Caldimonas thermodepolymerans: one gene and its partner. The protein of the gene in region 2 binds, or shares a complex with, the protein of the main gene of each other region. Links are inferred from orthologs where the notes say so. Each region holds a gene or a part of one and is shown on either strand. Other genes may lie near its edges.

Region 1 (3,129 bases), 2.4 Mb from region 2 along the record:
GTAGTTCGGCGCCACCTTGTACAGGCCCAGGCGCAGGTCGTCGTACGGGCCGACGAACTCGGCCGCGTCGATCGTGCCCTTCTCCAGCGCCTGGTAGACCTCGCCGGCCGGCAGGTTCTGCGGCACGACGCCCAGGCGTTCCATCACGCGGCCGGCGAAGCCGCCGATGCGGAACTTCAGGCCCTTGAGGTCGTTGACGGACTTGATTTCCTTGCGGAACCAGCCGGCCATCTGGGCGCCCGTGTTGCCGCCCGGGAAGTTGATGATGTTGTAGTTCGAGTAGAACTCGCGCATCAGCTTCAGGCCGTTGCCGTCGTACATCCACGCCGTCATCTGGCGCGAGTTCAGGCCGAACGGGATGCCCGCGCCCAGCGCCCAGGCGTCATCCTTGCCGAAGTAGTAGTAGGCCACCGTGTGGCCGGCCTCGATGGTGTTGTTCTGCAGCGCGTCGACGATGCCCAGCGCCGGCACCAGCTCGCCCGCGGCATGGACCGAGATCTGGAACTTGCCACCGGTCATGTCGGCGACCTTCTTCGCCAGCGTCTCGGCCCCGCCGTACAGCGAGTCGAGCGACTTGGGGAAGCTGGACGCCAGGCGCCAGCGCACGTTGGCCTGCGCGTGCACGACCGCCGGAGCCGCCCCGGCGGCAAGCACGCCGGCCAGGCCCGTGTTGCGTAGAAAAGATCGACGTTCCATCACTGTGGTCTCCAATGTGTTCAGGGCTTCGCCGCGCTTGCAAGGACGCGGGAGAGTCACCGATTCTCCCCGGCGCCGGCTCGGCGTGGTCTTGTGGATTGTCCGCATGCCACCCCTGCGGGTTCGATGTACGCACAGGCGGTCGCGGGAACGGGAAAAGGCTCAGCTGCCGGCCACCTTCATCTGCTCGACCAGCACCGAGCCGGTGGTCTTGGAGCCGAGCGTGTAGGCGTCCGCGCCGATCGCGACGATCTGGCGGAACATCTCGCGCAGGTTGCCGGCGATGGTGATCTCGTGCACCGGGTAGGCGATCTGGCCGTCCTCGACCCAGAACCCCGCCGCGCCGCGCGAATAGTCGCCGGTCACGTAGTTGACGCCCTGCCCCATCAGCTCGATCACCAGCAGGCCCCGGCCCAGCTTGCGCAGCATGGCCGGCAGGTCGTCCTCGGGCCGGGTCAGGCGGCTGGTCAGGAACAGGTTCTGCGAGCCGCCCGCATGGCCGGTGGTGCGCATGCCCAGCTTGCGCGCCGAGTAGCTGGACAGGAAATAGCCCTCGACCCGGCCGGCGCGCACCACGTCGCGCGCGCGCGTGACCACGCCTTCGTCGTCGAACGGCGCGCTGCCCTTGCCCTTGGGCAGGTGCGGGTCCTCGTGGATGTCGACATGCTCGGGGAACACCTGCTGGCCCAGGCTGTCGGCCAGGAAGGTGGCCTTGCGGTACAGCGCGCCGCCGCTGGTGGCCTGCACGAAGCTGCCGAGCAGGCCCGCGGCCAGCGGCGCCTCGAACAGCACCGGGCAGGTGCAGGTGGGGATCTTGCGCGACTTCAGCCGCGACAGCGCCCGCTCGGCGGCATAGCGGCCGACCGCCTCGGGCGAGGCCAGGTCGCGCGGGTCGCGCATCGAGGTGTACCAGGCGTCGCGCTGCATGTCGTCGCCGCGCCCGGCGATCGGCGCCACCGACAGCGAATGGCGCGAGCTGGCATAGCCGCCGCGGAAGCCGCGCGTGTTGCCGGCGAAGAAGTGCGACTGCTGGGCCGACACCGCGGCACCCTCGGAGTTGGTGATGCGCGCATCGGTCTGCAGCGCCGCAGCCTCGCAGCGCATCGCCAGCTCGGCGGCTTCGGCGGCCTCGATGGCCCAGGGGTGGAACAGGTCCAGGTCGCGCGTGGCGGCCTCGCCCAGCGCCAGGTCCTGCTCGTCGGGCAGGCCGGCGGCCGGGTCCTCGGCGGTGAAGCGCGCGATGTCGTAGGCGGCCTGCACCGTCTGCTCCAGCGCCGCGCGCGAGAAGTCCGAGGTGCTGGCGTTGCCACGCCGCTGGCCGATGTAGACCGTCACGCCGAGCGACTTGTCGCGGTTGCGCTCGACGTTCTCGATGTCGCCCTTGCGCACCGAGACCGACAGCCCCGCCCCTTCGGAAACCTCCACGGCGGCATCGCTGGCGCCGAGCCGGCGGGCGCACGCCAGCGCCTCCTCGACGAGTTCGCGGAACTGGTCCTGCGTGTAGGCGAATCCCTGTGCGGGCGTGGAACTGGAAGTGTGGGGCATGTACGGGTGTCGATCTGGTGGGTCCGGAGTGCGGACCTATGATACTGGCCTGCCCGATGGCAAGGCGCCGCAGCGTGCCACGGCGCCGCCGCATGCAGGGGCATGGCCGGGCGGTGCCGCGGTGGCGCTGTGCAACAATGTCGCGGCCTGTCGGCCCGCACCAGCCCGACGGCTGCGCTCCCCGGCCGCGCCGCGCCCGCCGAAGTCGCCCAGGGGACCTGTACGCCAGACGGCGACCCGTTGCCTCCCATGTCATCCGACCTCACCGACGATTTCGACGACGACGGCCGCGACGCGCGGCCGAGCAAGACCCAGCGCAAGAAGGAAATGCACGAGCTGCAGGCGCTCGGCGAGGCCCTCGCCGAGATGCCCGACGAGCGCCTCGAACGGCTGGAGCTGCCCGAGAGCCTGCGCGACGCGCTGCGCGAGTACCATCGCACCCGCTCGCACGAGGGGCGCCGCCGCCAGATGCAGTACATCGGCAAGCTGATGCGCCGCGTCGACCCGGAGCCGATCCGCGAGGCCATCGCCGAGATGCGCCTGGGCCATGCGATGGACACGCTGGTGCTGCACCAGGCCGAGCACTGGCGGGCCGAGCTGATCGCCAGCGACGACGCGGTGACGCGCTGGATCGCCGAGCACCCGGGCTGCGACGTGCAGCAGCTGCGCAGCCTGGTGCGCGCGGCGCGCAAGGACGCCGCCGCCTCGCCCGAGCAGCGCAACGGGCGCGCCTACCGCGAGCTGTTCCAGTTCATCAAGCCATTGCTTCAGGAGCCTCAGGATGAGTGACTTCGACCCCGTGCGCATCGGCGTGGTCTCGATCAGCGACCGCGCCTCCAGCGGTGTCTACGAGGACAAGGGCATCCCCGCCCTCCAGGACTGGCTGGG
Region 2 (3,126 bases):
TTGCGGGTCTCCGCGACCAGCTTCTCCACTGCGGTCCCGCGGATCGGGAAGAAGCGGATCAGGTGCTCCGGCGGCGGCAGCGGCGTCACGTCCTTGATCCTTTCGTCGTCGGTCTGCGATGTCTTGTCGATCGGCGCATACCAACCCTCGACGGCGCTGGTGGACTTGGCATTCATGGGAAGCAGACTCCTGGTTGAAGTGGTTGTCGGGGAGCGTTCCTGGATCGAGGCTGCGCGGGCCGGAGGCGAAAAAAAAACCGCCGGGGGTCGCCCGGCGGTCACTCGGATTCGGTTCGCTCGTGTTCGGTTACGCGCTGCCCTCTCCTCCGCCGGTGCGGTGCGAGAACCAAAAGTAAAAGAAGAAGAAATAGACAGCGCGAAGCATGGTCCGTACTGTAGCACGCGCCGACCGACCGGCGTCAAGCCGCAGGCGGACCTGCGTCACACGATCAGGTCCGGGTCGCCCGGATGGCGATGCCCTTCGCGGGCCTCCTCGGGACGCAGGCCGCGCGTGATTGCCGACCACCAGCTCGGCTTGCGCCCGGGCGGATGCAGCGCCGGGTCGGGCTGGCGCAGCACCTCCAGCTCGCCGAGCATGCGCGTGGCCACGTCGATGAAGTCGCGCCGGAACTCCTGGTCGTCGCCGTTGCGTTCGGTGGCTTCGATCCACACGTCGAGCAGCCACTGCACCTCGGTGAACGTGACCGCATAGTGGCGCAGCGGCTCGGGGATCACGCCGCCGCCGAGCAGCGCGGCGCGCTCGGCCTCCAGCCGCTCGCGCATGTCATGCTGCAGCTTCACGCGCACGGGACCCGTGGCCGTGCGCACCTGGCGCACGAACTTCATCAGGTCGTTGTTGACGCGCTCGGCCCGCTCCAGCATCGCCGGATCGGGCTGGGGGCGAGGCGCGGGAGACGGCGTGTGCTCGGACATGGCGAAGGCCCCGGGGTCCACACCCCGGAACGCACCAGCGTAGCCGCTCGGACACGCCGCGGCAAGGCGCATGGCGCCGGAACGGCCTCAGGCGTGAGAAAGCTCTCGCAGGGCCCCTGTCAGAGTTTTCAAGCGGTGCCGCCGACGGTCAGCCCGTCGATGCGCAGCGTGGGCTGGCCGACGCCCACCGGCACGCTCTGCCCTTCCTTGCCGCAGGTGCCCACGCCGGTGTCCAGCTCCAGGTCGTTGCCGATCATCGTCACGCGGGTCAGCGCATCCGGGCCGTTGCCGATGATGGTCGCGCCCTTGACCGGGTACTGGATCTTCCCGTTCTCGACCCAGTAGGCCTCGCTGGCCGAGAACACGAACTTGCCGCTGGTGATGTCGACCTGGCCGCCGCCGAAGTTGGTCGCGTACAGGCCCTTCCTGATGGACGCGACGATCTCCTCTCGGGTCTTGTCGCCGGCCAGCATGTAGGTGTTGGTCATGCGCGGCATCGGCACGTGGGCGTAGCTTTCGCGGCGGCCGTTGCCGGTGGGCTTGACCTTCATCAGGCGCGCGTTCATCGCGTCCTGGATGTAGCCGCGCAGGATGCCGTCCTCGATCAGCACGTTGCGCTGGGTCGGGTTGCCCTCGTCGTCGATGTTGAGCGAGCCGCGCCGGTCCGGCAGCGTGCCGTCGTCCAGCACCGTCACGCCCTTGGCCGCGACGCGCTGGCCGATGCGGCCCGAGAAGGCGCTCGAGCCCTTGCGGTTGAAGTCGCCCTCCAGCCCGTGGCCGACCGCCTCGTGCAGCAGCACGCCGGGCCAGCCCGGGCCCAGCACCACGGTCATCTCGCCAGCCGGGGCCGGGCGGCTTTCCAGGTTGGTCAGCGCGGCGTCGACCGCGTCGTCCACGTAGCGCCGGATCACCTCGTCCTGGAAGTAGCCGAGGCCGAAGCGCCCGCCACCGCCGCCGGAGCCCACCTCGCGGCGCCCGTTCTGCTCGGCGATCACGGTCACCGACAGGCGCACCAGCGGCCGCACGTCGGCCGCGATGGTGCCGTCCGCCCGCGCGACCAGCACCACGTCGTACTCGCCCATCAGGCCGGCCATCACCTGCACGATGCGCGGGTCGCGTGCCCGCGCCATGCGCTCGACCTTCTCGAGCAAGGCGACCTTCTGCGCGCTGTCGAGCGTGGCGATCGGGTCCATCGGCGCGTACAGCACGCGGCTGCCGGCCACCTGGGAGGCGCCGCCCACCTTCACGCGGCGGCTCTGTCCGGCCGCGGCGATGGTGCGCACGGTGCGCGCCGCATCCAGCAGCGCCGCCTCGGAGATGTCGTCGGAATAGGCAAAGGCGGTCTTCTCGCCCGCCACCGCGCGCACGCCGACGCCCTGGTCGATGCCGAAGCTGCCGGACTTCACGATCCCTTCTTCCAGGCTCCAGCCTTCGCTGCGGGTGTACTGGAAGTACAGGTCGGCATCGTCGACGCGGTGCTCGCCGATCACCTTCAGGGCCCGGGCGAGTTGCGTCTCGTCCAGCCCGAACGGTTCGAGCAGCAGCGACCTGGCGATGGCCAGGCGTTCGAGGGTGGGTTCGCGCGAGATCATGCGATCGATTGTAGGCGGCCCCCCAACCCCGTGCGACCGGCAGGGCCGCCCGCGCCGCCGCTCAGCCGGCCTCGCGCGCCAGCGCGCGCAGGTAGGCGATGCCGTCGGCCGCGCGCGGGCCGTACCAGCTGAGCAGCTCGGCGTCGACCAGCCGCACCCGGCCCCGCCCACCGGCGGCCTGCAGCCACCGCCGCACCTCCTCGACGTGGGACGGCCCGAAGCGGTACGGCTCGCTGCCCAGGAGCACCTCGTCCACCTCGCGCAGCCACGGCGCCTGCACGTCGAACACGGGATAGCGTGCCGCACCCTGCGGGCCGCCCTCGACGTCCGGCAGCGTCTGCCAGCCCACCAGCGCGAGCATGCGCGAGATGTAGGTGTCGCGCGCCACCGTCATCCACGGCTCGCGCCAGATGCAATAGAGCACGCGCTTCGGCGGCCAGGGCTGCGCCGCGGTGCGCTCGAGCTCGTCCTGCAGCCGTTGCGCCAGGGCGGCGGCGCGCTCGCGCACGCCAGGCACCGCGCCGAAGGCCTCGACCATCTGCGCATGGAGCACCAGGTTGTCCTGCGGCGCGCACGGGTGCGTGACGATCACCTGCGGCACG

The links.
Region 1: the proteins of tldD (region 2) and pmbA are in contact, whole or in part, in a solved structure (PDB 5NJ9), measured with the Escherichia coli proteins. The link is inferred for Caldimonas thermodepolymerans from one-to-one orthologs.

Annotation. Positions count from the first base shown.
Region 1 is NZ_CP064338.1:1,458,167-1,461,295, reverse strand. The notes cover bases 51-2,865. They hold pmbA (metalloprotease PmbA), read right to left. Parts: upstream 2,242-2,865; coding sequence 859-2,241; downstream 51-858. Other genes in these bases: yjgA (ribosome biogenesis factor YjgA), read left to right, coding at 2,491-2,865; IS481_RS07000 (TRAP transporter substrate-binding protein), read right to left, coding at 51-696. Also shown: more of IS481_RS07000, read right to left, coding at 1-50; more of yjgA, read left to right, coding at 2,866-3,030; mog (molybdopterin adenylyltransferase), read left to right, coding at 3,023-3,129.
Region 2 is NZ_CP064338.1:3,838,569-3,841,694, forward strand. Bases 293-3,104 are described here. They hold tldD (metalloprotease TldD), read right to left. Parts: upstream 2,525-3,104; coding sequence 1,061-2,524; downstream 293-1,060. Other genes in these bases: IS481_RS18140 (hypothetical protein), read right to left, coding at 441-932; IS481_RS18150 (helical backbone metal receptor), read right to left, coding at 2,586-3,104. Outside these bases: IS481_RS18135 (3-deoxy-7-phosphoheptulonate synthase), read right to left, coding at 1-176; more of IS481_RS18150, read right to left, coding at 3,105-3,126. UniProt on the Escherichia coli protein: Metalloprotease involved in CcdA degradation. Suppresses the inhibitory activity of the carbon storage regulator (CsrA).